Linked DNA regions of Actinoallomurus bryophytorum. The protein of the gene in region 1 interacts with the protein of each later gene in a pairwise test. Links are inferred from orthologs where the notes say so. Each region holds a gene or a part of one and is shown on either strand. Other genes may lie near its edges.

Region 1 (15,857 bases):
ACGTACTTCTTGCGGGCGACGAGCTCGCGGACCAGCTCGCCGATCTGCGGATGCATGAGGGGCTCACCGCCCGCGATCGAGACCATGGGCGCTCCGCACTCCTCGATCGCGGCGATCGCCTGGTCGACCGGCATCCGTTGCTTCAGGACCTCGGCGGGTTGCTGGATCTTCCCGCATCCCGCGCACTTGAGGTTGCAGGCGAACAGCGGCTCCAGCTCGACCAGGAGGGGATACTTGGCGCGCCGGCGAAGCCGTTGACCGAGGATGTAGCCGGCGACACGGATGGCCTGGCGCAGGGGCATCGACATCAGGTTCTGCTCTCCTGGGGCGCGGCCGACGGCAGGTCAGGAGGGCCGGTCGCCTCCGACCAGCGCACGAGGGCGGGGCCGATCCGCCGCAGCGTACGGCGGGCGGCCAGGCCGCCGGTGAGGCTGGCGCGGCTCAGCACGGGCCGGCCGGGGGTGTCGACGATGGCGCGTACGACCGCGGCGGGCCGTCCGGCCGCGGCGTCGAGCAGCGGCCCGGCCTCCATGTCGACGGCCCGTGCCCCGGTACGGGAGAGCCACCCGCGCTCCGCCTCGCGCACCACGTGACCGGTGGTGATCAGCGGCCCGGTCTGGGCGCGGACACCGATGCGGGTGAGCTCCCGCGCGAGGAGCCCGGCCCCCGTACACCGCAACCGGCGGCCGCCGAACCAGACCTCGGTCGCGACGAGCACGTCCCCCGGTCGCAGCGCGCCGTCGAGCGCGCCCCCGAAGCCGGCGACGGCCAGCGTGGCGTAGCCGTCGAGGGCCGGCGCAGAGCGCGACCGCAGGCCGGTACGGATCACGGTGGCACCCGGCGGGCCGGCGGGCAGACCGCGGCGTATCGCCCGTGCCTCGACGGCGAGCGGGGCGCAGATCAGCAGGCGCGTCATCGGACTCCTTCGCGCTCGTGGACGTAGCGGCCGAGCGCGGTGATCGGGAACACCAGCCGGTACAGGTGGTAGTTGATGTAGAAGTCGCCGGGGAAGCCGGTACCGGTGAAGTACGGCTCGTCCCAGGTGCCGTCGGCGTTCTGCTCGCCGACGAGCCATGCCGCGCCCCGGTCCACGGCGGGCGTACGCTCGCCGGCGGCGAGCAGGGCGATCAGCGCCCAGGCGGTCTGTGAGGCGGTCGACGGGCCCCGTCCGACCCAGGCGGGCTCGTCGTAGGAGCGCAGATCCTCGCCCCAGCCTCCGTCGGTGTTCTGGTGGTGTTCCAGCCAGGCGACGGCACGCCGTACGCAGGGTGTCTCCGGCGCGACCCCGGCCGCGACCAGCGCCGGCAGCACCGCTCCGGTGCCGTAGAGATGGTTGGCGCCCCAGCGGCCGAACCAGGAACCGTCCGGTTCCTGGGCCTTCAGCAGCCACCGGACGGCCCGGCGGATGACGGCCGGGTCGGAGCCCTCCTCCTTGGCGAGGGCCTCGACGACGTGGGCGGTGACGTCGGCCGACGGCGGGTCGATGACGGCGCCGAAGTCGCAGAACGGCAGTTTCGTGCACAGGGTGCGGGTGTTGTCCGCGTCGAAGGCGGCGAAGCCCCCGTCACGCGAGACCATGCCTGCCGTCCACCGGACGGCGCGTTCGATCGCCGGGCCGGCGTCCAGGCCGGTCACCCGTCGCAGCGCGAGGATCACCTCGGCCGTGTCGTCGGTGTCGGGATAGCCGTCATTGTCGAACTCGAAGGCCCAGCCGCCCGGTGCCAGCGACGGCCGTCGCACGGCCCAGTCCCCCGGTCCCCTGACCTCCTGGCCCAGCAGCCATTCGCCGGCCCGTACGACGGCCGGATGGTCGCCGGGTGTTCCGGCGTCCCGCAGGGCGTTGATCGCCAGGGCGGTGTCCCAGACCGGCGACTGGCAGGCCTCCAGACGGCGCCCCCTCTCGTCCTCGATGGTGAACCGGGCGAGACCGCGCAGGCCCTTCTCCATCACCGGGTGCTCCGGGTGGTACCCCTCCAGGTGCAGGGCGATCAGTGAGTACACCCAGGGCGGCTGGATCCCTCCCCAGGAGCCGTCCGCCTCCTGACGCGCCACGATCCAGCCGGCGGCGCGCCTGAGCGCCACGCGGCGCAGGCCACGGACGGGCCGTCGTTCGTAGCGGTGCAGCCGTCGGTCCAGCGCGGTGAACACCGTCTCCCACCCCGGTGCCGGAGGCCGGCCGGCGGTGCGGCCGGTGCGGAGTTCCGTCACGTCGAACGGGAGAGGGCGTACCGGCCGGTGGGCGCTGACGATCGTGAGCGGCACGATGGTCTGGCGGGCCCAGCACGCCCAGTCGTAGACGTTGAGGGGCACCCAGGAGGGCAGGAAGATGAGTTCGGGCGGGAGTACGGGAAGGTCGTCCCAGGACCACTGGCCGAACATCGCCAGCCAGATCCGGGTGAACACCCGGCTCGCCTCGATCCCGCCCGCACGCTGGACGAAGGCGAGCGCGGTCCGCATGTGCGGCGCTTCGGACGGGTCGCCGGCCAGCCGCAACGCGACGTACGCCTCGATCGTGGTGGACAGGTCACCCGGCCCGTCGTAGAAGTTCGCCCACGTACCGTCGTCGCGCTGCTGGGAGCGGATCCAGCGGGCGGCCTCGCCGGTCTCCTCCGGTGTGCGGATGCCGAGGAACTCCCGCAGGAGCAGGTCCTCGGCGTCCATCGTGACGTTCGTCTGCAGTTCGCCCTTCCACCAGCCGTGGGGAGACTGCAGGTCCAGCAGGTGGCCGCAGGCCGCGTCGAGGGCGGCGCGCGTACGTGCGGCGGGCTGTGCGGTCTGAAGTGTGGTCACTTAGTGGTCCCGGGATGTGATGAAGCGTGCGATGTCGAGGAACTCGGCGCGGATGTCGGGAGTTATCGGCGCGGCACTGAGAATGCGCTCGGAGACGTCGAGGTGGTGCTGGGCCTGTTTCTCGGCCCATGCCCGGCCGCCCGCCTGGTCGACGAGCTGGGCCGCCTCCAGTAGGTCGGCCTCGGACAGCGGAGCGGGGTCGGCCAGCAGGCCGGCCAGCCGGCGGCCCGCGCCGGTGTCGCCGGCCAGCGCCGCGACGATCGGGAGGGTCTTCTTGCGGGCCCGCAGGTCCGACAGCGCCGGCTTCCCGGTCAGCTCCGGGTCACCCCAGATGCCGAGCAGGTCATCGGCCAGCTGGAAGGCCAGGCCGATCTCGGACCCGTACGCCGCCAGCGCCGTCACCAGGGGCTGTGGGGCCTGTACGGTCATGGCGCCGATCGAGCAGGCGCACGCCAGCAGCGATCCGGTCTTGTCCTCCGCCATCCGGCGGCACTCGTCCAGGCCGACGTCCTGGCGGGTCTCGAACTCCATGTCCGCGGCCTGGCCGGTGATCAGGCGCTGGGTGGCGACGCTCAGGCAGCGGGCCGCCCAGACGGCGCCCTGGGTCCCGTCGCTGAGCAGGGTGTCCATGGCCAGGATGAGCAGGGCGTCCCCGGCGAGGATCGCGGCGGGCCTGCCGAAGACGACCCATGCGGTCGGCCGATGCCGGCGGGTGCGGTCGCCGTCCATGATGTCGTCGTGCAGCAGTGAGAAGGCGTGCACGAGCTCCACCGCCGCGGCGGCCGAGGCGCCACGCGACGGGCTCGCGCCGGCGGCCCTGGCGGACAGCGTCGCCAGGGCGGGCCGCAGGCTCTTGCCGCCCGCACGGGCGGGCCGGCCGTCCGCGTCGTTCCAGCCGAGGTGGTAGCCGGCGACGCGTGCGGTCATCGGGTCGAGCCGGCCGACGGCCTCGCGGAGGAAGGGCTCGACCAGCCGCCGGGCGGCCTCCACCGAGTCGGGCGGGGGCGCCGTCATGACGACCGGTCCCGGTCGAGGTGGCGGCGTACGAGAGTCGCCGCGGTCAGGCCGCTGCGCACGGCGCCCTCCATGGTGTCCGGCCAGCCGGTGTCGGTCCAGGCGCCCGCGAGGTAGAGCCCCGGCCATCGCGTGGCCGCCGGCGGGCGGAGCGCGCCGCTTCCGGGTCCCTGGCGGAAGGTCGCGCACCGCTCACGGGTGACGAAGAGATCCACGACATGTGCGTCCCGTGCCGCCGGGAAGATCCGTTCGAGTGCGGGAATGAACGCCTCGCGGACCCCGGACGTCGGCACGTCGATCCAGTCGCCCGCAGCGGAGACCGAGACGGCCAGGTACTGACCGTGGTCCAGCCCGCCGGTGGCGGTCTTGTCGAAGACCCACTGGACCGGCGAGTCCACGACGGCGGCGAACGGCAGGTCGGTGACCTCGCGGTCGTAGACGACGTGGACGTTCACGATCGGGCTCGCGCCCAGGCCGCTCCACTCGTCGCGATCGGGTGCCGCCTCCTCCGGGACCAGGGCGGCGGTCTGCTGGTGCGGGGTGGCGACCACGACGGCGGCCGCCTCTTCCCGTACGCCGTCCAGCAGGACCGTCGGGCCCGGCTCGATGGCCTTGACCTTCGCGGACAGGCGTACCTGTCCCCCGCGGGCCTCGATGGCGGCCTGGGCCGCCGCGGCGTGCAGGTCGCTCAGGGGCGCGGTGGGAATCCCGATGTCGGCGGCGTCCGCCCGTCCGAACAGGGCGGTCCTGAACACCATCGCCGCGGGGCCGACCGCCGCCTGGTCCATGCCGATGTTCAGGGCGGCCACCGCGAAGAGCTCCCACAGCAGACGCCGTGCGGGGCCGCGCTGCCCGTGGCCGGCGAGCCAGCCGTCGAGGTCGACCGCGTCCAGGGCGGGGTCGGCGGGGTCGGCTCTGCCCAGCGCCACGGCCGCGCGCACCGCTCGCAGCCGGTCGGCCGGGGTGAGCAGGGAGTAGCCCGCCAGGGCCGGCAGGAGGTGGAAGGGGCCGGGCAGCCTGCCCCGGCGCAGCCGTCCGTAGCGGCCGTCCGGGGTGAGCACGGGGATGTCGAACCGGGGCTGGACCGACACGTGGCCGGCCGAGCCGAGCCGGGCGAGCAGTGACCGATAGGCGGTGCAGCAGCGCAGGAAGACGTGCTGCCCGTTGTCGACGGTGAGCCCGTCACGCTGGAAGGAGTGCGTGGCGCCGCCGAGGCGGGGGCGCGCCTCATACAACGTCACCGGCCGTCCCGTCTCCGCGACGGCGAGCGCGGCGGTGATGCCGGCCAGGCCGCCTCCGACGACGGCGACCCGCCCGGTCACCGCTGCGCCCCGGCGAGCGACCGCGCGGCGACCATCGTCTTGTCCCAGCGCGACAGTGAAAGGCGTGTGGTCAGGGCCTCGACCGGATCCGCCGCGATGCGGTCGAGCAGGCACCGGTAGATCCCCGCCATCGCCGCCGCGCAGGCCGCGCTGCGGCGGTCGAGCATGGGCACCAGCCGGTCACCCCGCTCGTACCACGTGCGTGCCCGGTCGGCCTCGTAGCGGATCAGCGCGCTGAGCCGTTCGGGGGCATCGGTGAACTCGCCGAACGGATCCACCTCCAGCGTGCAGCCGAAGCGTTCGAGGTCCTCGGCGGGCAGGTAGATCCGGTCCGCCAGCCGGTCCTCCCGTACGTCCCGCAGGATGTTGGTGAGTTGCAGGGCGATCCCGAGCGCGTCCGCGAGCGGTGCGGCCGTGGCCGGGTCGCGGGTGCCGAAGACGCCGAGCGACAGCCGTCCGACCGACCCGGCGACGCAGCGGCAGTAGGCCTCCAGGTCGGCGAACCGCTTGTACGCCGCGCCCTCGACGTCCGCGACACAGCCGTCGATGAGCTCCTCGAACGCCCGCATCGGGATCGGGAAGCGCCCGGCGGCGTCGTGCAGAGCCACCAGCACCGGGTCGCCGGGGTCCGGCTCGGGCCGGCACAGCGCGGTGCGGGCCCCGGACAGATCCGCCAGCCGCTGCGCGGCGGGTCCGTTCCCGTCGCCGATGTCGTCGATCCGGCGGGCGAACGCGTACACCGCGCTGAGCGCGCGGCGCTTCGCGGGCGGGAGCAGACGGATGCCGTACGCGAAGTTGCGTGCCCGTATCCGGACGACCTGCTCGCAGTACCGATAGGCGTCGTTCGCGTTCACCGCGCCGCCTTCCGGCCCCTGAAGACCGCCGGCCACTCGGCCAGCAGCCTGCGAGCGGCCGGGCGCACGGCGTGGCCCACGACGTCGTAGCCCGCCCGTTCGAGCGCCGTCACGGCGGCGCGGCCACCGGCGACGTAGCCGGCCACCGCGAGGCGTGCGAACCCGGTCAGTGAGGCGGCGAGGGGAACTCCGGACTCCAGGAGCGTCCGCGCGCGGCCGGCCTGGAGTGCCAGGACCCCGCGCACCGGCGCGGCGGTCGGGGACCGCGTGAGGTCCTCCTCGATGGCCCCGAACCGGCGCAGGTCGTCGGCCGGCAGGTAGACACGGCCGCGGACGAGGTCCTCGGCGATGTCCTGACAGTGCTCGATGATCTGTAGCGCCGAGCAGACACGGTCCGACAGGGCGAAGCGTTCGGGGGTCGCGCTGTCGAAGATGTGCAGCACGAGGTGGCCCACCGGGTTCGCGGACAGTTCGCAGTAGCCGAGCAGTTCCGCGAACGTCGCGTAACGCACCACCGACTGGTCACGGCGGCCCGCCGCCACGAGCTTGCGGAGCGGCTCGGCCGGGATCGAGCAGGTGCGGACGGTGCCGGTGAGCGCGCGGACGAAGGGCAGGCGCGGCAGCGAGCCGGCGTACAGGCGGTCCAGGTCGTCCTCGACCGCGTCGAGGAGCGGCAGCCGGCCGCCGGGCTCCCCTTCGTCCCCGGCGTCATCGACGGACCGCGCGAATCGATAAACGTTCAGAAGATGATGCCGGTAACGGCGCGGTAGCAGGCGTGAGGCGACAGGAAAGTTTTCGTGCCGCGATTTACGCACGACGTCTTGCCTGGTGGCCACGCTGGAAAGCATGGAGGAATGATCTCCGGCACCCGGTCGAATAAACTCAGATGCAGTTCAGCGCCCTTGTCATTACTCAATTTAATCAACGTATTATCCGATCCGAATGGCACCTCATGGCAAATGCGCCGCCAAGGTCGGGCCAAGTAATGGCGGAGCGCCATGACGGCCGGGCGCGGGGACGGTGTTCAGGACATGCCGTGGTCGCGCAGCGCCCCGACGCGAAGTCCCGCCGCGTGGCAGCGGTCCACCAGCTCCGGCAGGGCCCCGAGCGCCGCGCGCCACGCGCCCGGAGCGGCGGTGTGATCGGAGTCGTGCAGCAGGACGGTGGCACCGCCGCGCAGGTCCGGTTCGAGGACCGCCAGCACCGATCGCGGGTCGGCCGAGGCGGTCCAGTCCCTCCCCCACGCGCTCCACAGGACCGGCCGCAGGCCGCACCATCGGGCCTGTACCAGCGTCTCGGCGCTGAGCACCCCGTAGGGCGGGCGGTACCAGGAGGGCCGGACGCCGGTGACCGCGGTGACCAGGCCGGCCGTCGCGCGGATCTCGGCGGCGGCCCGGCCCGGCGGGACGACGAGGGCGTTGCCGTGCCGCCAGCCGTGTACGGCGACCTCGTGCCCCTCCGCCGCGATGCGGCGGCCGAGGGCCGGATGGCGCTGGAGCATCTCGCCGAGGACGAAGAACGTCGCCGTGCAGCCGAGCCGCCGCAGCTCCTGGAGGAAATACGGCGTCGACCGCGGATCGGGGCCGTCGTCGAAGGTCAGCGCGACGTGGTCCGGCGCGCCCACCCCGGCGAGTACGGGAAAGGCGCGACGCACGATCGGCAGCCACGAGGCGGCCGGTCCCGCGTGGACCGCGGCGACGGCGGTCGCCGCGAGCGCGATCGACGTGCGCTTCACCGTTCCCAGTCTGCGGAAGGAATCCGCCGGTGCCAAGCGGGCCGCTTTTGATCTTGAGCGCGAGCATGGGCGCCGGCCACGACCGGGTCGCGTGCGAGCTCACCCGCCGGTTGGCCGCGATCGGCATCGAATCCGAGGTGATCGACGTCCTGGATCTGCTGCCGCTCCGTCTCGGCCCCGGGCTGCGCCGCTGTTACGCCTGGACGGTGCGGCACGCGCCGTGGGTGTACGCCGGGATCTACCGGATCTTCTTCACCTCCTCGCGGGGGCCGGCGATCTCCCCGCTGACGGTCCTGGCCGCCTCCCGGCTCGAAAGGGCCGTTCGCCGGCGGGAGCCGGCCGCACTGCTGTCGACGTTCCACCTGGGCGCGCAGGTCGCGGGGTACCTGCGGCGACGGGGCCGCCTCCCGGTACCCAGCCTCGTGATGGTGACCGACTTCGCGGTGCACCGGCTCTGGCTGCATCCGGGCAACGACGGCTACCTGTGTCTTACCCCCGCCGCCGTACGCGACGTCAGGGCGGCCACGGGCCGCCCGGCCTGGTGTCATGCCCCCGTCGTAGGTCCGGAGTTCGGCCGGCGCGACACCGTGCCGGTCTCCGGACCGGGCCCGCGCCCGGTGCTCGTGGCCGCCGGTTCGTGGGGGGTGGGCAGGGTGGACCGTACGGCGAGGGTGCTGGCGGCCTCGGGGCGTTATCTGCCCGTCGTCATGTGCGGGAGCAACGAGCGGCTGCGCCGTCGCGTGGGCCGCATCGGCGCGTGCGTCGCGGTGGGCTGGCGCGAGGATCCGGCCGAACTCATGACCTCCGCGTACGCGCTGGTCGACAACGCTTCGGGGCTCACCTGCAAGGAGGCTCTCGCGGCCGGGGTTCCCGTCATCGGTCACCGGCCGATTCCCGGCCATGGCGCGGACGGGGCACGCGCGATGGCGCGGGCGGGGCTCGCCCGGTACGCGCGGGACGCCGCGGAGCTGCTCGCCTCGCTGGACGGGCTCGGGCTCGCGTCCGAACGCGACCGGCAGGTGGCACGGGGGCGTGCGATGTTCGACCGCCCATCGGCCGAGACGGTGCTCAGTGCTCTGCTGCCATGACGTCCTTGTCCGGCCGCAGCGGCGCCGACTGGGCCAGCCGTGCGCTGCCGTAGACGATCAGGCCGATGGCCATGAGCTCCAGCACCGACCAGAATCCGAGCCGGATCGTCTCGCCGAACAGGCCGACGCCGTAGCCGATGCTCGCGACCGGGTCGGAGACGGTCAGCGCCGGCTGGACGGCGACGAGCGTGCCGCTCTGGAAGGCGTTCTGCAGCAGGAAGAGACTGACCAGGCCGGCGAGGACCATCCCGTACACGGGCCAGGTGGTCAGGACGGTGGACGGACGTCCGGCGAGCTCGGTCACGCTCTGCTTCATCAGCGCGGCGGTGAAGGAGAACCCCAGGCCGGCCGACAGGCCGAGGATCACGGCACGGGCGGCGCCGGTCACCACGAGTGCCGCCGTCAGCAGCCCGGCGAGGATCCCCACGGTGACGAGGGTGGCGATCGCCCAGTCCATCCGGCTCGGGACCCGGTGGCCCTCCGACGGCCCGGCGGCCAGGAGCAGCGTCGCCAGGCCTGCGGTGAGCACGCCGACGGCCAGCCAGGCCCGCCGGTCCACCTTGACCCCCAGCAGCGAGCCGATGAACATCATCGTGAAGGGAAGCTCCACGACGAGTATCGGCTGGACCAGGGAGAGCCCCCCGAAGCTGAGCGCGGCCGCCTGGAAGAGAAAGCCCCCGATGAGCGCGCCGATACCGCCGAGCCAGGCGGGCCTGCGGATCAGATAGGTGATGAGGCCGAGCCGGAACGCCCGGTCGGGCGGGGCCGTACGCGCCGCGCGCCGTTGCAGCACCGATGCGAGCGCGTTGCTCGCCGCCGCCAGCACCGCCAGCCCGGCGGCGATCACGGGAGCACCGTCGGCGCGGCCGCCTTCGGTTTGCCCAGGAACGGGGACCGGCCGAGAACGATGATCCCGCCGACCATCATCAGCAGGCCGACGACCTCCGCGGCCAGCGCACCCGGGCTCAGCCGGAGCCGTTCGTAGAAGATCAGCACGCCCAGGACGATGCCAGTCAGCGGCTCGACCGCGGTGGCGGCGGGCAGGGAGATCCGCAACGGGGCGGCGTCGAAGGCGCTCTGCGCGAGCAGCAGCCCGGCGATCGCGATGGCGACGACGACGTACGGCTCCCAGCTACGCAGCAGGTCGCCCCATCCGTGGCCCAGCACGAGCAAAGAGCTGCGCGTCAGCACGTCCTGCAGGCCGTACAGCATCCCGGCGGCGGCCGCGAGCATCGTGGCCTTCGTCCGCAGCGGCCGCGGCCGCGCCGACAGCACGAGCATCAGCGCGAGCGCCACGACGACGACCGCGACGAGCCAGCGCGCGGACTCGGGGCCGGCCGGGCGGCCGGCGTGCGGCCGGCCGAAGGCGAGGAAGAGCCCGGAGCCCACCGTCACCAGGAGCCCGCCCTGCCAGACGGTGCGATTCAGCGGCTCACGGTAGAGCAGATGAGCGAAGACCAGCGCGAAGATCAGGCTCGTCGCCAGCACGGGTTCGACCGAGGCGACGTCGGCCTCGTCGAGCGCGGCCGCACCCAGCACCTGGCCGCAGACCATCGCCGCGATCCCCATCAGCCACAGACGCTTGTGCGCCAGGTGGGTGAGCAGCCGCAGGCGCAGGATCTCCCCGAGAGGCTCCCGGTACGCGGCGTGCTGCTGGGCGACGAACCCGACACCGATCAGGCACGCAGCCGCCAGCGCGAAGAAGATCTTCATCCGCCGGTCAGCCGGTCCGTGAGCGGCGTGCCGTATCGGGGGACGATCCGACCATGAGGCTCGACGACAGCCGGGTACTGATCACCGGTGCCTCCTCCGGCATCGGGGCGGCGACCGCACACGCGATGGCGGGCGCGCACGCGCGCCTGGTGCTGGCGGGACGGGACCGCGCGAGGCTCGACGCCGTGGCCGCCGGCACCGGCGGGCGGGTCGTGGCCGCCGACGTCGCGTGCGGCACCGCCGCACTGGCGGCCGAGGCCGGTGCCGTCGACGTCCTGGTCGCGTGCGCCGGTGTGGGATGGGCCGGGCCGGTCACCGCCATGACCGAGGCGGCGATCGACGAGCTCCTGGCGGTGAACCTCGCCGCGCCGGTGCACCTGACCCGGCTGCTGCTGCCGGGCATGATCGAGCGAGGCCATGGCCACATCGTGTTCGTCTCCTCGATCGCGGGCGTCGTCGGCGTGCCGGGCGAGGCGGTGTACTCCGCGACCAAGGCCGGCCTGACCGCCTTCGCCGAGGCCCTGCGCGCCGAGACACCAGTCGGCGTCTCGGTGGTGTTTCCCGGCGTGGTGGACACCCCCTTCTTCGAGCGGCGCGGCGCGCCGTACGCGAGGCGCAGACCCGTCCCCATCCCGGCCGCGCGTGTGGCACGGGCGATCGTCCGGGCGGTCGAGCGTGAGCGGGCCGAGGTGTACGTGCCGGGATGGCTGGAGCTGCCGGCACGGCTCAAGGGCGCCGCCCCCGGTGCGTTCCGGCGGCTCGCCGGGCTGCTCGCGTGAGACGTGGCGGCGCTGCTTATATGGTATCCCGCCTGGTCAGTGAGGGTTTGCCCTCCCTGATGAAGACGGCCCCGCGACCGTTCGATGGTCACGGGGCCGTCCCCTTGGCGCGGCCGGCCGGCTGTGCCGGCGCCCGGTCAGCCCGGGTCCCGCAGCGGGTCGTACTCGACGGTCTCCACAGGCCGGCCGGGCCTGCGGCGAACTCTTCCGCCGGCTCTCAGGTGCGCAGGGTGCGTTCGAGCCGGTGGACGCCGACCGCGAGCGCCACGGTGCCGAGTGCGGCGAGATAGACCACGGCGATGACGAGGTGCAGGCCGCCCGTGCCGAGGAAGGTCGCGCGCGTGAGTTCGATGCTGTGGTAGAGCGGGAGGATCTCGACGAACACCTGGACGGGGCGCGGGTACACGTTCAGGGGGAAGAACGTGGTGGCGAACAGGAACATCGGCAGCATCACGAGCTGGATGAGCTGGAAGTCCTCGTGGCCACGCAGCAGCGTGACCACGACCAGCCCGATCGAGGCGAACGTGAAGCCGATGAGCAGCGCGCTCGGGACGATCAGCAGCGCCGCCGGTGAGTGGACCAGCCCGAGAACGCTCACCACGGCCAGGAACGCGGTGGAGACCAGGGCCCCGCGCAGCAGCGCCCAGCACACCTCGCCGAGGGCGACGGAGCGTACCGACATGGGCGTGGTGAGGATGGACTCGTACGTCTTGTCGGCGGTGAGCTTGCCGTACATGTTGAACGTGGTCTCGTTCATGGCCCCGTTCATCGCGGCGGTCGCGAGTAGTGCCGGGGCCACGAACTCCGGGTACGTGACCGAGGCGCCGCCCAGACCCGGCACGTGGCCGACGAGCGCGCCGATGCCGACGCCGAACGCCAGCAGGTAGAGCAGCGGCTCGAAGATCTCGGCGAGGATGACCGGCCAGGTGTGGCGGTAGATCATCAGGTTGCGTTCGACCATCGTCCACGCCCGGCCGGGGCGCAGGGTGATGGGCACGTTCGCGGACGTCGCCGTCACGGTGGGCTCCTGTTCAGACGTGCAGTTTGCGGCGGTAGTTACGGCGGGCCACGAGCAGGCCGATGATCGCCATCGCGGCGAGGTAGCCCGTGTGGATCAGCGTCCGGGGCAGCGTCGCCGTGCCGAGCGCGACGGTGCGGCACAGGTCGACGCCGTGCCACAGCGGCGTGACCCACGCCACCGGCCGCAGCCAGGCCGGCAGCTGCTCGATCGGGAAGAACGTGCCGGAGAACATGTACAGCGGCAGGACCACGAACCGGAACATGGCGTTGAGCTGGGACCGCCGGGTCACGGTCACCGACCAGGCCGCCGCCGGGGTGGCGAACGCGACGGCGACCAGCAGCGCGATCGGCACGAGCAGCGGCGCGCGGTACACGCTGACGGCGCCGAACAGGATGCTCACGCCGGTGAACATGATGGAGTTCTGGACCGCGCGCAGGGCCCAGTACATGAGGTGGCCGTAGAGGATGTCCGCCGGCGCGAGCGGTGTGGCCGCGGCGGCGCGGTAGTTCCCGCGCGGCCGTACGGCGTCCATGACCGGCCCGGCCGCCTCCAGGAACGCGGTCTGCATGACCGCGGCGATCAGCATGCCGGGCAGGATGAACTCCACGTACGGATGGCCGTGCAGGTACTCACTGCCGTTCCGGTTGACCAGCTTGCCCAGCCCCAGCCCGAGGGCGGTCAGGAAGAGCAGCGGGTTCGCCACGCTGATGACGATCGACCCTCGCCACGTACGGCGGTAGCGGAACAGCCAGTAACCGAGCTCGCGGAACGCGGGCGCCGAACGCGCCCTGGCCAGTGTGTGCATGTCTCCTCGTCGTGTCGGGCGGGTCAGTCGACGAGCGAGCGGCCGGTGAGGGTGAGGAAGACGTCCTCCAGACTCGCCCGGCGGATCAGCGCGGTCTGGGGCCGTACGCCCCGCGCGTTCACCGCGGCCAGCGTCTCCTCGCCGTCGTCGGTGTAGAGCATCAACCGGTGTGGCAGCTCCTCGACGCGGTCGACGAGGCCACGGCACTTGTCGGCCATGATCTGCCGTCCGTCCGGGGCGAAGCGCAGCTCGACGACCTCACGGGTCGTGTAGCGGGTGATGAGCTCGGCGGGGGTACCGGAGGCGACGATCCTTCCCGCGTCCATCACCACCAGCCGGTCGCACAGCTGTTCGGCCTCGTCCATGTAGTGCGTCGTCAGCAGCAGCGTCACGCCGTCCTGCTTGAGCTGGAAGAGTCGCTCCCAGAGCAGGTGGCGGGCCTGGGGGTCGAGCCCGGTCGTGGGCTCGTCGAGCAGGACGATCTCGGGTTCGTTGATGAGCGCCCGCGCGATGGTGAGCCGCCGCCGCATGCCGCCCGACAGCGTCGCGACGGCGTCATCGGCCTTCTCCGAGAGACGCGTGAACTCCAGGAGCCGCCTGGTGCGCTCGCGCAGGGTCTTCCAGGACAGCCCGAAGTAGCGGCCGTAGATCAGCAGGTTCTCGCGTACGGTCAGCTCGCCGTCGATCGTGTCGTCCTGCGGAACGACGCCGAGCCTCGCCCGGATCCCGGCACCGTCCGTGGCGCTGTCGCGGCCGAGGATGCGCAGGCTGCCGCGGCTCACCGGGGAGACGCAGGCGATCATGCGCATGGTGGAGGACTTGCCGGCGCCGTTCGCGCCGAGGACGCCGAACGCCTCGCCGCGGCGTACGTCGAGGTCGATGCCGTCGACGGCGGTGAAGTCCTCGCGGCCGCCGGGCTTGCGGTAGACCTTCGTCAGGCTCCTGGCCTCGATCAGCACCGTCGACGCATCGGCAGTCATATATGCCCCCTGAGACCTCGTACCCGCCCGTGCAGCACGAAGTTACTGAATTCACTCAGGGTTTTGCAACGAAATATCGGATTCTTGCTTGAACAGTAGGCTGCGGACGATGGCGGCACTGACGAGGAGACAGCGACGATGTCCATCGCGGGAGAGCTCGTCACCGAGCGGTTCGACTACGACGGCGGCCGGCAGGTCACCGTGTACGTCCCGCCCGATCCGCCCGAGGCGGTCGTGTTCGCCGGTGACGGCCGGCTCATAGCGCGATGGGGAGGAGTCCTCGAGGCGTCCGCCGTACCGTCCACGATGATCGTCGGTGCACACCGGCCGGCCGACGAGACTCTGCGCCTCCATGAGTACTCACCGGGATTCGACCCGGAACGCTTCGCGGCACACGAGACGTTCTTCGTCGGGGAGGTCCGCCGATGGGCGCGGTCGCGTTTCGGAGTCGCGCTGCCGGCGGAGCGCACCGCGGTGTTCGGTGTCTCGGCGAGTGGTGAGCTGGCGCTCGCCCTGGGGCTCCGGCACCCGGAGGTCTACGGCGCGGTCCTCTGCGCCTCGCCCGGCGCCGGCTACCGGCCGCCCGGCGTGATGCCGAGCCCGCTTCCGCGCGCGTACCTCGTCGCCGGCACGCTGGAGCCGTTCTTCCACGAGAACGCGACCCGGTGGGCGGAGGCGCTGCGCGACGCGGACGCGGACGTCGTGATGACCGAGCGGGTCGGATCGCACGGCGACGCGTTCTGGCGGGAAGAGTTCCCGCTGATGGTGGCGTGGGCGTTCGCACGATGAGACGGGCACGCTCGGGTGGGTACGCGCGCCTCCGCCAGGGACTGCGGTCACAGGAAGTGATCGCCGGGCCTGGACCCACCGACCCAACGCCCGGACCACCCACGCGCCCGCCTGTGCGCGCGACCTCTCACTTCGGCCGCTTCGCCTCCACGGCGGCGGCGCGGGCCACGGAGAACTTCGCGGCGTTCTTTCCGGATGTCTCCACCAGGACGCGGGCGCCGGTGGCCGGTCCCCCGGTGACCTCGGCGTCGGGCCGGAACGGGCCGAACGGCTCTCCGGGCTTGAGCACGTACGTCCTGGCCTTGCCCGCGGCCATCCTGGTGGCGGCCGGGTCCCAGGTCCAGCGCGCGGTCCGCTTGCCCCCGTCGTCGTAAAACTCCACGGACAGCATCCTCAGCTGCTGGGGGGTGTCGACGCGAAGCTCGAAGCGCAGGGCGATGTCGCCGGCGATGTCGAAGGCGAGCCCGCCCTGCTGGTTGCCTCTGCGGCGCCCCTCGACCCGTACGTGGACGCCGTCCTTGTCCTCGGTCACCTCGGCATCGTTCACCGCCTTGGCCTCGCCGAGCGTGACCGGCACGAACGTCGGCACCGCCGCGGGCGGCGGAGGCGGCGTGGGCCGGGCCAGCGAGGCCAGCCGCACCACCCGCGCGGGAACGTCCTCGGAGGTGGAGGCCAGCACGAACAGCCACGCGTCGTAGACGACCTCGACGTGCTGTGCCACCAGGCCGGCGTCCGCGAGCATCCGCTGCACCCGCGCCACGTCGAACAGGGACAGGTGGCCCCAGCACGCCTCGATCCGGCCGAGGACGGGGACGGTGAACAGCACGCAGCAGCCGGGCCCCATGCTCCGCGCGAGTGCGGCGAGCGCGCCTTCGGCGTCGGGTACGTGCTCGAGGACCTCCTGGGTCATGATCAGGTCCGGCCCGCGCCGGCCCACCCACTCGGGGGTGAGGTCGAGGAGGTCGAC
Region 2 (12,292 bases), 7.1 Mb from region 1 along the record:
GAGCCGTGCGCGACCGGGTGGAGGGGGTCCAGGAGGTCGAGACCGCCCGGGTCGAACGCCGCTGGCCGGCCACGGTGCGCATCGTGGTACGCGAGCGCACCCCGATCGCCGCCGTCCAGGACGACAACCGCTTTCTCCAGATCGACCGGTACGGCGTGACCGTCCTCACATCGGCGGCGCGCCCGAGAGGTCTTCCGTCACTCACCGTCGCGAATCCCGTGCCGTCGGATCCGTCCCTGCGCGCCGGGCTCGCGGTGATCCAGGCCCTGCCGCCGTGGATCTCCCACCGGGTCGCGAGCGTCGAGGCGCCGACGCCGGAAGCGGTGACGTTGCGGCTCAAGGAGGGGGTCGCCATCGTCTGGGGTGCCCCGGAACGCACGCCGGACAAGCTACGGTTGCTCTACGGATTGCTGAGCACCACTCCGCGACGCGGCATCAAGACCATCGACGTGAGTTCGCCCGAGGTCGTCACCACCGAGTAGCGGTGAACCCCCTGGGCACGCCACACTGGGTCGGCCGCGTGACGGGGGAGTTCGGAGCGTGGCAACCGATGAAAATCAGGATGAGTGGGATGTCGCGCGACACGCCGATCGGCTCGGGGCCGGGTTAGTTGACCCTGCAGTGGTGCGCCCCTACTGTCCGTATCAGCCTTAGGTTGACATAACTCTAAGTCTCAACTTGAGGGTGAGGGTTCCGGCCCTGTAGGAGAAACGTGACGGCCGTCCGTACGGGCGGTCGCAGATCATAACGACAGAGCGAGCGGAAGGGCCCCTCGTTGTGGCAGCACCGCAGAATTACCTAGCGGTCATCAAGGTCGTCGGCATCGGCGGCGGCGGTGTCAATGCCGTCAACCGCATGATCGAAGAGGGCCTCAAGGGTGTCGAGTTCATCGCGATCAACACCGACGCCCAAGCGCTGCTCATGAGTGATGCCGACGTCAAGCTCGACGTCGGCCGCGAGCTCACCCGCGGGCTCGGCGCTGGGGCCAACCCCGATGTGGGCCGTAAGGCCGCCGAGGATCACCGCGAAGAGATCGAAGAGGTGCTCAAGGGCGCCGACATGGTCTTCGTGACCGCAGGCGAGGGTGGCGGCACCGGCACGGGCGGCGCGCCCGTGGTGGCCAGCATCGCCCGTTCGCTCGGCGCGCTCACCATAGGTGTGGTGACCCGCCCGTTCAGCTTCGAGGGCAAGCGGCGCGCCATGCAGGCCGAGGCCGGCATCGAGACGCTGCGCGACGAGGTCGACACGCTCATCGTCATTCCCAACGACCGGCTGCTGTCGATCTCCGATCGTCAGGTCAGCGTGCTCGACGCCTTCAAGGCGGCCGACCAGGTGCTGCTCTCCGGTGTTCAGGGCATCACCGACCTGATCACCACGCCGGGTCTGATCAACCTCGACTTCGCCGACGTCAAGTCGGTCATGTCCGGAGCCGGTTCGGCCCTCATGGGCATCGGGTCGGCCCGTGGCGACGACCGCTCGGTCGCCGCGGCCGAGATGGCGATCTCCAGCCCGCTGCTGGAGGCCAGCATCGACGGCGCCCACGGCGTACTGCTGTCCATCTCCGGTGGGTCCGATCTCGGTCTGTTCGAGATCAACGAGGCGGCGCAGCTGGTGTCCAACGCGGCGGCGTCCGACGCCAACATCATCTTCGGCGCGGTCATCGACGACGCGCTCGGCGACGAGGTGCGCGTCACGGTGATCGCGGCGGGCTTCGACGAGGTCCAGTCCGAGGGCAGGTCCGGGCCACCCGCCGAGTCCAAGCGCAGTGCCCCATCACGGCCGCCCGTCGCCGCGCCGCCGGTGGCGACGCCCCAGGCGGCGCCCCGCCCGATCGTCCCGCCGCAGGCGCCCGCGCCGCCACGGGTCACGCCGGTGCCCGCGCCGAGCCCGCAGCGCGGCTCGGAGTCGGCCGATGACGACCACAAGTCATCGCCTCCGAAGTCCGACCAGGCCAAGCCGCAGGAGACCAAGGCCGAGCCGGCACGGGCCGAAAAGTCCGACGAACAATCGCGCGACTCCGGAGGCACGGCTCCGCCACGCTCCGCCTCGAATGAGGCCGTCGCGGGCCCTAAGGTGCCGCGGCCGGCGACCGAGCCGACCGCGGCGCGCCTGAACACCGACGCGGCTCGCCGCCGTCCCGTCGTCTTCGACGAGGACGACGATCTGGACGTGCCGGACTTCCTCAAGTAGTGACGGTTCCCCGCCGGCCCGGTGCCGGCGCCCGCGGGGACGCGTCTCCGTCTCCCGCGAAGAGTGAAGAGGCATGAGCCGCATACAGGACCTCGCCGCGAATCTGGCGGCCGTGCGCGAACGCATCTCGAAGGCGTGTGACGCGGCCGGCCGCTCTCCCGGCGAAGTCACCCTGGTGGCGGTCACCAAGACCTTTCCCGCCTCGGACGTACGCCTCCTGGCCGAGCTCGGCATCACCGACGTCGCCGAGAACCGCGACCAGGAGGCGGCCGCGAAGACCACGGAGTGCCGCGACCTGGATCTGACCTGGCATTTCGTCGGGCAGCTTCAGACCAACAAGGCCCGTTCGGTGGTCTCCTACGCCGACGTCGTCCACTCTGTCGACCGGGCGCGGCTCGTCAAGGCGCTGTCGCGGGCGGCCGTCGACGCGGAGCGTTCGGTGCGCTGCCTCATCCAGGTCTCACTCGACGAGGCGGCGCCGGACGAAGAGGGCCGGGGCGGCGTACACCCGGACGGAGTGCTCGCGCTCGCGGACGCGCTCGACGCCGCGGACGCGCTCGCACTCGGCGGCGTCATGGCGGTGGCTCCGCTCGGCGCGGACCCGGCCCCGGCATTCGCCCGGCTGGCAGAGATCTCCCATTCTCTTCGCGCCGCGTATCCCGCCGCCAAAACGGTCTCGGCGGGCATGAGCGGAGATATGGAACAGGCCATCGTGAGTGGCGCGACACACGTCCGTGTTGGTACGGCGTTGCTCGGAGGCCGACGGGCAATCGTCAGGTAATGTCCCCACAGTGGACCTTGGCGTCCGCGTCTAAACGTAACGATCGGATCAGCGGAAGCTTCCCGCAGGGATCTCCTGTCGGCAGACGACGGAGGGGGCGTATGGCCAGCGCGATGCGCAAGATGGCGGTCTACCTCGGCCTTGTGGAGGACGATCGCTACGATGATGACTACGACGAGTACGACATCTACGACGACGAGGCCGCGGACCGTCGCCGGGTAGAGCGTGCCGATGACGAGTCATCCTCTACCGGTGCCCCGGACCAGCCCGAAGACGAGCAGAAGTCCTTCGCGACCGAGCGACGGCCCTCTCTTGCCGAGTCGGCGGTGTCAGACCTCGCGCGTATCACTACGCTTCACCCCAGGACCTATAACGAGGCCCGCACGATCGGAGAGCACTTCCGGGAAGGGACCCCGGTGATCATGAACCTCACCGAGATGGTCGACAGTGACGCCAAGCGTCTTGTCGACTTTGCGGCTGGTCTCATATTCGGCCTGCACGGAAGCATCGAGCGTGTTACGAACAAGGTGTTCCTGTTGTCCCCCGTCAACGTTGAGGTGACCGCCGAAGACAAGGCCCGTATGGCAGAACGAGGGTTCTTCAATCAGAGCTGACATCCACATGCGAGAGTGTTCGTGAACCTTGGAAACTACCTGAGCATCCCGCTCTACCTGTTCCTGCTGTTCCTCATCGGCAGGCTGGTGCTCGAGACGCTCCAGGCGTTCGCCCGGTCATGGAGGCCTACAGGGGTGGTGCTGGTTTTGGCGGAGACCACTTACACGGTCACCGATCCACCCCTTAGACTGCTACGCCGTTTCATCCCGTCCGTTCGGCTGGGTAACGTTGCGTTCGACCTGAGCTTCACGGTCCTCTTCTTCATGGTCTGGTTCTTGATCATCGTCGTCCAGCCGCTCTGATCGGGTACCGTCCGTTCGGGGACAGACTCCAAGCGCGCCAAGGAGACCAGATGCCGCTGACACCTGCGGATGTGCGGAACAAGCAGTTCAGTACAACCCGGCTACGGCCGGGATACGACGAAGAGGAGGTCGACGCTTTCCTCGATGAGGTCGAGGCCGAGCTCGACCGGCTCATCCAGGAGAACGAGGAGCTGCGGGCCAAGCTCGCGGAGTGCCTCCGTGGCAAGGTGCCGGCGATGGCCGCTCCCATCGTCGAGCCGAAGCCCGAGATGACCCACATGCCCGAGCCGCCCAAGCCGATGGAGCCCAAGCCGGAGCCTGAGCCCATGCTCGGCAGCCTCGGCATGCCCCCGGCGGCCCCGCCGCAGCCTCCGCCCCCGCAGGTGAGCAGCCCCGGCGAGGACAACATGGACACGGCCGCGCGCGTGCTCGCGCTCGCGCAGCAGACCGCCGACCAGGCGATCGCCGACGCCCGCCGCGAGGCCGACGAGACGCTGGGCCGCGCCCGCCGCGAGGCCGAGGAGATCCTCGGCAAGGCACGCCGCCAGTCCGAGCAGATCGTCAGCGAGTCGCGCGCCCGCGCGGAGTCCCTCGAACGCGACGCGCAGGACCGCCACCGCCAGGCGATGGGTTCCCTCGTCCAGCAGCGTGAAGAGCTCGAGCGCATGGTCGATGACCTCAACGCCTTCGAGCGTGAGTACCGCAGCCGTCTGAAGGCCTACCTCGAAGGCCAGCTGCGCGAGCTCGAGGCCGGCAGCCACGGCGGCCCGTTCGGCGGCCCGAGCAACACCGGCCCCCAGCCCGCACAGCAGCAGCAGGCCATGCCGCAGCACGCCGAGGTGCGCAACGGCCAGCCTGCGGTCGGCCCGGGCAACACCGGCCAGAACCCCTTCCCCCAGCAGCAGCCCGAGCAGCCGCAGCACGCTCAGCACGCCACGGGTGGTTTCCACACTGCCGACAACCCGCCGCACGACCGTCGCTGACCACGAAAGCGTCATGAGAGGCGAATGTCTCGCCTCGAACAAAGTGGTAGCCGGTTGGAGGCGGCCGAATCGGTCGAAGTTGCGCTAGCGTGGCTGCGCATCTTCGTACGACGACGGTTGGTTAGAGGGAGACCTGCGTGATCATCCTGAGTGGTGTGCTCGTCGTCGTGGCGATCGCCCTTCTTGTTACGGGCATTGTCACTGGCAACACCGGGCACGAGGTTGCGGGGCTTGACGGGCTGAAGCTGATCTATGTCTCCATCGGAGTCAGCATCATCTCCGCCCTGTGCCTGGCCATCGGGGTCTTCCTGCGCCGTAAGGAACTGTTCGGCAGCACCGAGTCCGAGGCCTCCACGCGGAGGTCGGCGGCGACCCGGTCGAGCAAGGCCACCAGGCCGGCCAAGGCCAAGGCACGCGTGGGAGCGGGCGACGACACACTGGTGACCCCGATGCCCTCCGCCACCGCGACGGACGTGCCCGCCGAGACGAGCGTCTTCGTCGTTCCCGGGCGCAAGCGCTACCACCTGGAGACCTGCCGTCAGCTGGCGGGCCGCGACAAGGAAGAACTCACCTTCGTCGAGGCGCGCGAGGAGGGCTTCACCGCCTGCACGGCGTGCCTGCCCGACACGGCCCTGGCCGCGCGTGCGGCCAGCGTGGACACCGAGTCCATCGAGACCCCGGCCACGGAGCCGGTGGCATCCGAGGACGTCGCGGACACCGCGGACCTGACCCGCCGGGAGGACGACGACCCGGCACTGGCGACGCGGACCGACCTGCCCATCACGAGACTGGACGACGACGATCTCGCGCCCGCCGCAGAGTCCCCAGCGGCAGCCGAGCCGAGCGTCTCCGGCTCCGACATCGACACGAACACCGAGACCACCCGGTTCGACGACGTCACCGAGACTCCCGAGGCGGCACCAGAGCCGTCCGCCGAGCGATCGTCGGCGCGCAGCCGATCGCTCTTCGAACCTCTGGCCGACGACGAGCCGCCGGCCGCCACCGCGGACGCGGACGCGGGCACGGAGGAGCAGCACGGCGCCGAGGACCGGGCCGATGCCGAGCCCGAGCCGTACGAGCCCGAGCCGTACGAGCCCGAGCCGTACGAGCCGGAGGACACCACCTCCGCCGCTACGGACGACGCCGAGCCCGCGGACGCCGAGCCGTCATCCGACGCCGAGCTCCCGGAGACCTCCGGCACGGCGGAGACCGACGCCGACGAGCCCGAGCCCGCCGCCCAAGCATCGTCCACGGACCTTGAGACCGCCGACGAGCCGGTCCGCGATGACGCGGACGACGACGAAGCCTCGGACCGTGAAGCCTCCGATCACGAGGACTCCGGCGACGCCGAGTCCGGTCACGACGACTCCGAGCCCGTCGACGCGGACCACGAGGATGCGTCCGAAGAGGCCGCCTCGACCCACGAGGCCGCGTCCACGCAGGACGCCACGGACTCGTCCCTGCCGTTCGTCCGCATCCTGAGCGGCACCAAGCGCTACCACCGCCCCGACTGCGCCCTCATCGAGGACATCGCAGACGACGCGGACGACCTGGAGACCCTGTCCCAGGCCGAGGCGAAGGAACGCGGCTGCACGCCGTGCCTGGTCTGCCAGCCGGACAAGGACCCTTCGGACGAGGGCTACTGAGCCGACGGCACGAGCGGCCACCGCCCCTTGGGCGGGGCTGCGGCCCGGCGACATCCGCCACCTGAGCCCGAAGCCGTCGGAGCCGAGGCCGAGAGCGCGGTCCCCCCAGACGCCCGGAGGGCCGGGCGGCCGGGATCCCGCGAAGCGGGATGCCGGTGGTGAGGGGTGCGACTGGTAGCTGTTCGCACGCGTTGTGGCCGGCTTGAGATGGTCGTGGCGGGCCGCTGGGGAACGTGGCTGCACGCTGAACCGGTAGCGGGACGGGGACCCCTCGCATGACGGCGCCAGGTCGCCGGCGGCCGATACCAGCGCCGCGGTGGGCCGGTTGGTGAGCAGGACATCGGTATGACGGCCGCCGCCGACGTCATCCTGATCTCGGGATGAGTCTTGATAGCCGGTCCTCGGCCGAGGATCCGCGCCTAAGAGCCGCCCCCGAGCCTAAATATAAAAGCCGCCCCGAGCCTAGAACCGCCCCCGGGCCTCTGGCCGCCTTGAGCAGGATCCGGACCCGGCCATCGGCTCGTCGTTCACGACTGACACCTCCACGCGGTGCGCGCGAAACGGCCGGGACCGGCCGCGGGCCGGCGCGCGCGCCTAAAGGACCGTCCTCCAGCCGATGCCGGATTCTCGCCATGTCACGCGAACTTGCTAAGCGGAACGTTGCTCCGTATTGTCTAAGTTGAACACGGTTCCGTTTATGTGGGCGTAGCGCCGCAGCGGGCACCGGCAACGTACAAGGAGCCTCATGAAGTACCGCACACTGGGCCGAACCGGCATCAAGGTCAGCCCGTACTGCCTGGGCGCGATGATGTTCGGCGCCGCGGGAAACCGCGACCACGACGACTCCACCCGGATCATCCACAAGGCGCTGGACGCGGGCATCAACTTCGTCGACACCGCCGACGCCTACTCACGCGGTGAGTCCGAGGAGATCGTCGGGAAGGCCCTCAAGGGCCGCCGGGACAAGGTCGTGCTGGCCACCAAGGCCCACCTCCCGATGGGCGACGACCCCAACCAGCAGGGCAACTCGCGGCGCTGGCTGGTCCGTGCGCTGGACGACTCCCTGCGCCGCCTGCGGACCGACCACGTCGATCTGTTCCAGGTCCACCGGCCCGCGCCGGACACCGACGTGGAAGAGACACTCTCGGCGCTCACCGACCTCGTGCGTGCGGGGAAGGTCCGTGCCATCGGGGCCTCCACTTTTCCCGCCTCGGAGATCGTCGAGGCGCAGTGGGCCGCCGAGCGGCGGGGTCTGGAGAGGTTCCGTACCGAGCAGCCGCCGTACTCGATCCTCAACCGGGGGATCGAGCGCGAGGTGCTTCCCGTCTGCGAGCGTTACGGCATGGGCACCCTGGTCTGGAGTCCTCTCGCGCAGGGTCTGCTCACCGGCCGCTACCGCAAGGGACAGCAGACCGACGGCCGCCGGGCGAGCTTCGGCTACAAGCATCTGGCCGACGAGCGCCGGCTCGACGCGGTCGAACAGCTCATTCCCGTCGCCCAGGACGCCGGGATGCCGCTGACGCACCTGGCGATGGCCTTCGCGATCGCCCACCCGGGCGTCACCTCCGCGATCATCGGCCCGCGCACCATGGACCACCTCGATGACCTCCTCGCGGGCGCGGAGACCACACTGAACGACGAGGTCCTCGACCGGATCGACGCCATCGTGCCTCCCGGCACCGACATCGGGATGCTCGACATGGCCTACAACCCACCTCCCATCGGGCAGGCGCGCCTCCGCCGTCGCCTGCCCGGCGGACGCTCCGCCGCCTGACCTGACCGGGACAGCCCAGCCGAACCCAGTGATCTGCTCCGCACGCTCGCGGCGAGCAGGTGTTCAGGCGGCGCGTGGCAAGGCGGAGCAAGGCGCCGGCCGGGGGAGACCGTCGACGAATGCGGCGAGGCGTCGTCAGACGCCGCGTGGCTAGGTCAGACGCCCTCGCCGCGGTGCCTGCGGCGGAGCTCTCGCTGTTGTTCACGGAACTCGCGGTGGATTCGGCGCTGTTCGTCGTGCATCTCGCGGTGGATGCGGCGCTGCTCGCTGTGCAACCCCCCGTGGTCCAGCTTCGCGGACTTACCGTCGCCCGCGGCGCGGCGCTGGACGGACACCCCGCCGAACAGCGCGAAGCCGGTCAGCCGGATCACCGGCGCGTCCGGGTCGACGGTGTCCTCCGGTGGGACCGAGGCGCCGCCGAGGATCGCCGCGATGGAGTTGGCCACGCGTACGCCCGGGGGCACGGTCACATTGACGCCGCCCATGATGGCCACGACGTTGATCGTGACCTCGCGCCGCGACAGGACCGCCTGCCGCAGGTCCAGTTCGATCCCGCCGAACACGGCGACCACGTTGGTCTCCGGCTCGACCAGCCACCGCCCGGAGCGCTCGGCGCCGCCGAAGACGGCCACGATGTTGGGCGTACCGGCGTGCGGCGGCGGCAGATCGTCACGCACGACCGGCCCGGCGCTCTCGGGAGGTCCCACGCCGCCCGTCGCCGGCAGGTCGCGCACGATCGGTGCCAGCTCGGCATAGGTCTTCGCCTGGTAGACGGCGTCGAGGCGCTCCGCGTGCTCCTCGGCGGTCAACCGGCCTTCGGCCATGGCCTCACGCAACTGGTCGGCGACCCGGTCCCGGTCGGAGTCCGAGGCACGCATGCGTGCCGGATCGGGCTCGCTTGGCCCATCTGAAAGGTCCACAGGTGCATCATTCCGCACGGAACAGGGTCAGCCAACGCCGTGCGGAGTAAAACGGCCGGGGTGGGACGGACAGGTCCCACCCCGGCGGAGCCGACGCGGTGCCGCCTCAGGACGAGCGGCGCAGCCAGAACGTCAGCCGCAGGCCGTCGTCGTGGTTCGGGGGCAGTTCGGCCTCGGGCTCGTCGTCGTGCCAGGCGTCCGCGAGGACCTCGGCCGCGACCTCGGCGCCGTGCTCCCGCAGGGCCTCGTCCAGGTCGGTGTCGGTCGTGCGCCACCACAGCTCGATGCGGTCGGTGATGTCCAGGCCGGTGTTCTTCCGCGCGTCCTGCACCAGGCGGACGACCTCGCGTACGAGGCCGGCGCGGCGGAGCTCCGGCGTGACCGTCAGGTCCAGCCCGACCGTCTCCCCGGCGGCGCTCTCCACCGCCCAGCCGCTGCGGGGCCGCTCGGTGACGATCACGTCGTCCGGGGTCAGCTCCACCTTGCCGACCTCGGCGGCCTCGACCGTCGCCGTGCCGGACTCGCGCAGCGCGTGGGTCAGGCCTGCCGCCTCGGCGGACGTGACGGCCTTGGCGACCGTCGGCGTCTGCTTGCCGAAGCGCTTGCCCAGCTCGCGGAAGTTCGGCTTCACGACGTACTCGACGAGATCACCGCCGATCGACGCGAGGGTGTCGAACCCCTGGACGTTCAGCTCGTCGGCGATCTGGTCGCGCAGCTCGCCGGGCAGCGAGGCCCAGCCCGTCGCGCCGACCAGGGCGCGGCCGAGCGGCTGGCGCGTACGCACGCCGGAGCCGGCCCGTGCGGCGCGGCCCAGTTCGACCAGCCGCCGGGCGAGCGCCATCTGCGTGGTCAGCTCCGGGTTCACCAGCGTCTCGTCCACCGACGGCCATGCCGCGAGGTGCACCGAGTCCGGCGCGTCCGGCGTCCGAAGGACGTCCCACACGTAGTCGGTCAGGAACGGCGCGATCGGCGCCATCAGCCGGGTCAGCGTCTCCAGGCACTCGTACAGCGTCGCGAACGCCGAGGCGTTCGGCCCGACGGCAGAGCCGGCGGCCTCCGGCCCCTCCCAGAACCTGCGACGGGAGCGGCGGACGTACCAGTTCGACAGGTCGTCGATGAACTCCGCCAGCCGCCGTCCGGCGGCGGTCGTGTCGAAGTTCTCCAGCGCCGTGTCCACCTCGCGTACGGTCCGGTGCAGCTCGGCGAGCACCCACCGGTCCAGCAGCGGCCGGTCGGCGGGCGCGGGAGCGGGTGTGCCGGGCGTCCAGCCCGAGGCGTTCGCGTACAGGACGAAGAACGACACGGTGTTCCAGTACGTCAGGAGCACCTTGCGGACGATCTCCTCCAGCGCCGCGTCACCGACCCGCCGCGCCGCCCAGGGCTGGCCGGCGGCCGCCATGTACCAGCGCAGCGCGTCGGCGCCGTGCTTGTCCATCAGCGGGATCGGCTCCAGGACGTTGCCGAGGTGCTTGCTCATCTTCCGGCCGTCCTCGGCCAGGAGCAGCCCGAGGCACAGGACGTTCTCGTACGAGGAGCGGTCGAAGACGAGCGTGCCCACCGCCATGAGGGAGTAGAACCAGCCGCGGGTCTGGTCGATCGCCTCGCAGATGTACTGCGCCGGGTAGGAGTTCTCGAACGTCTCCAGCTGGCGGTGCGGCGCGCCCCACTGGGCGAACGGCATCGAGCCGGAGTCGTACCACGCGTCGATCACGTCGGGCACGCGCCGTGCCTCGTCGCCGCACTCGGGGCAGGCGAAGGTGATGTCGTCGACGAACGGCCGGTGCGGCTCCAGCGCGGTCAGGTCGCGTCCGGCCAGCTCACCGAGCTCCTTCAGCGACCCGACGCAGGTGGCGTGGTCGTCGCCGCACAGCCAGACCGGCAGGGGAGTGCCCCAGTAGCGGCTGCGCGACAGGGACCAGTCGACGTTGTTCCGCAGCCACTCGCCGTACCGGCCCTCCTTGATCGTCTCTGGGAACCACTTGGTGCGGTCGTTCTCCTGCAGCAGCCGGTCCTTGATGGCGGTCGTCTTGATGTACCAGGCGGGGAGCGCGTAGTAGAGCAGCGGCGTGTGGCACCGCCAGCAGTGCGGATAGCTGTGCTCGTACGCCTCGGAGCGATACAGCAGGCCGCGGTCGCTGAGGTCGTCGATGAGACGCGGGTTGGCGTCGCGGAAGAACATGCCGCCGACGAGCGGCACCGTCAGGTCGAACCGGCCGTCCGGGTTGACCGGGTTGACGACCGGCATCCCGGCGGCGCGGGTGGCCGCGAAGTCGTCGGCGCCGAACGCGGGCGCCAGGTGCACCAGGCCCGTGCCGTCCTCGGTGGTGACGAAGTCCGCGGTCAGCACCCGGTGGGCGTTGGGGATGTCCACCAGCTCGAACGGGCGGCGGAACGACGTGCCGGCCAGCTCGGATCCGGCGTGCCGGGAGACGATGTGCCAGCCCTCACCGAGCACGCGGGCGAACAGCGGCTCGGCGACGATGACGCGGTCCGGCCGGCCCGAGCGCGCCGCGACGACGTACGTGACGTCGGGGTGCACCGCGATGGCGGTGTTGGAGACCAGTGTCCAGGGCGTGGTGGTCCACACGAGCAGGTCGACGCCCTCGAGGGGGCCCTCGGTGAGGGGGAAGCGTACGGTCACCGACGGGTCGGTCACCGTCTCGTACCCGCCGGGCTGGCCGAGCTCGTGGTCGGAGAGCGGGGTGCCGCAGCGCGGGCAGTACGGGCTGATGCGGTGGTCGCGGACCAGCAGCCCCTTGTCGAAGATGACCTTGAGCGACCACCAGACCGACTCGACGTAGTCGGGGTCCATGGTGCGGTAGGCCTGCGCGAGGTCCACCCAGTAGCCCATGCGCTCGGTCATCGCCTCGAAGGCGTCCACGTGGCGCAGCACGGACTCGCGGCACCGGGCGTTGAACTCCGCCACGCCGTACGCCTCGATGTCCTTCTTGCCGGACAGGCCCAGCTCGCGCTCGACCGCCACCTCGACCGGCAGGCCGTGGCAGTCCCAGCCGGCCTTGCGGCGGACGCTGTAGCCCTTCATGGTCTTGAAGCGGGGGAACAGGTCCTTGAACACCCGCG

Evidence for each region.
Region 2: the proteins of FB559_RS33135 (region 1) and ftsZ interact in binary tests that used the Bacillus subtilis proteins (3 or more experiments, as listed by UniProt). The link is inferred for Actinoallomurus bryophytorum from one-to-one orthologs.

Annotation. Positions count from the first base shown.
Region 1 is NZ_VFOZ01000001.1:7,151,030-7,166,886, reverse strand. Bases 6,842-9,785 are described here. They hold FB559_RS33135 (MGDG synthase family glycosyltransferase), read left to right. Parts: upstream 6,842-7,768; coding sequence 7,769-8,803; downstream 8,804-9,785. Other genes in these bases: FB559_RS33125 (DMT family transporter), read right to left, coding at 9,647-9,785; FB559_RS33130 (DMT family transporter), read right to left, coding at 8,784-9,650; FB559_RS33140 (polysaccharide deacetylase family protein), read right to left, coding at 7,005-7,715. In the rest of the region: adenosyl-hopene transferase HpnH, read right to left, coding at 1-308; FB559_RS33170 (phosphorylase family protein), read right to left, coding at 308-916; shc (squalene--hopene cyclase), read right to left, coding at 913-2,790; FB559_RS33160 (polyprenyl synthetase family protein), read right to left, coding at 2,791-3,804; hydroxysqualene dehydroxylase HpnE, read right to left, coding at 3,801-5,126; presqualene diphosphate synthase HpnD, read right to left, coding at 5,123-5,980; squalene synthase HpnC, read right to left, coding at 5,977-6,816; more of FB559_RS33125, read right to left, coding at 9,786-10,516; FB559_RS33120 (SDR family NAD(P)-dependent oxidoreductase), read left to right, coding at 10,570-11,295; FB559_RS33115 (ABC transporter permease), read right to left, coding at 11,513-12,313; FB559_RS33110 (ABC transporter permease), read right to left, coding at 12,327-13,121; FB559_RS33105 (ABC transporter ATP-binding protein), read right to left, coding at 13,145-14,101; FB559_RS33100 (alpha/beta hydrolase-fold protein), read left to right, coding at 14,240-14,890; FB559_RS33095 (class I SAM-dependent methyltransferase), read right to left, coding at 15,018-15,857. UniProt on the Bacillus subtilis protein: Processive glucosyltransferase involved in the biosynthesis of both the bilayer- and non-bilayer-forming membrane glucolipids.
Region 2 is NZ_VFOZ01000001.1:2,066-14,357, reverse strand. Bases 50-2,983 are described here. They hold ftsZ (cell division protein FtsZ), read left to right. Parts: upstream 50-777; coding sequence 778-2,190; downstream 2,191-2,983. Other genes in these bases: FB559_RS00055 (YggS family pyridoxal phosphate-dependent enzyme), read left to right, coding at 2,264-2,971; FB559_RS00065 (cell division protein FtsQ/DivIB), read left to right, coding at 50-482. In the rest of the region: more of FB559_RS00065, read left to right, coding at 1-49; FB559_RS00050 (cell division protein SepF), read left to right, coding at 3,073-3,585; FB559_RS00045 (YggT family protein), read left to right, coding at 3,607-3,888; FB559_RS00040 (DivIVA domain-containing protein), read left to right, coding at 3,939-4,871; FB559_RS00035 (ICP22 family protein), read left to right, coding at 5,009-6,517; FB559_RS00030 (aldo/keto reductase), read left to right, coding at 7,263-8,291; FB559_RS00025 (DUF1707 SHOCT-like domain-containing protein), read right to left, coding at 8,447-9,169; ileS (isoleucine--tRNA ligase), read right to left, coding at 9,318-12,292. UniProt on the Bacillus subtilis protein: Essential cell division protein that forms a contractile ring structure (Z ring) at the future cell division site. The regulation of the ring assembly controls the timing and the location of cell division.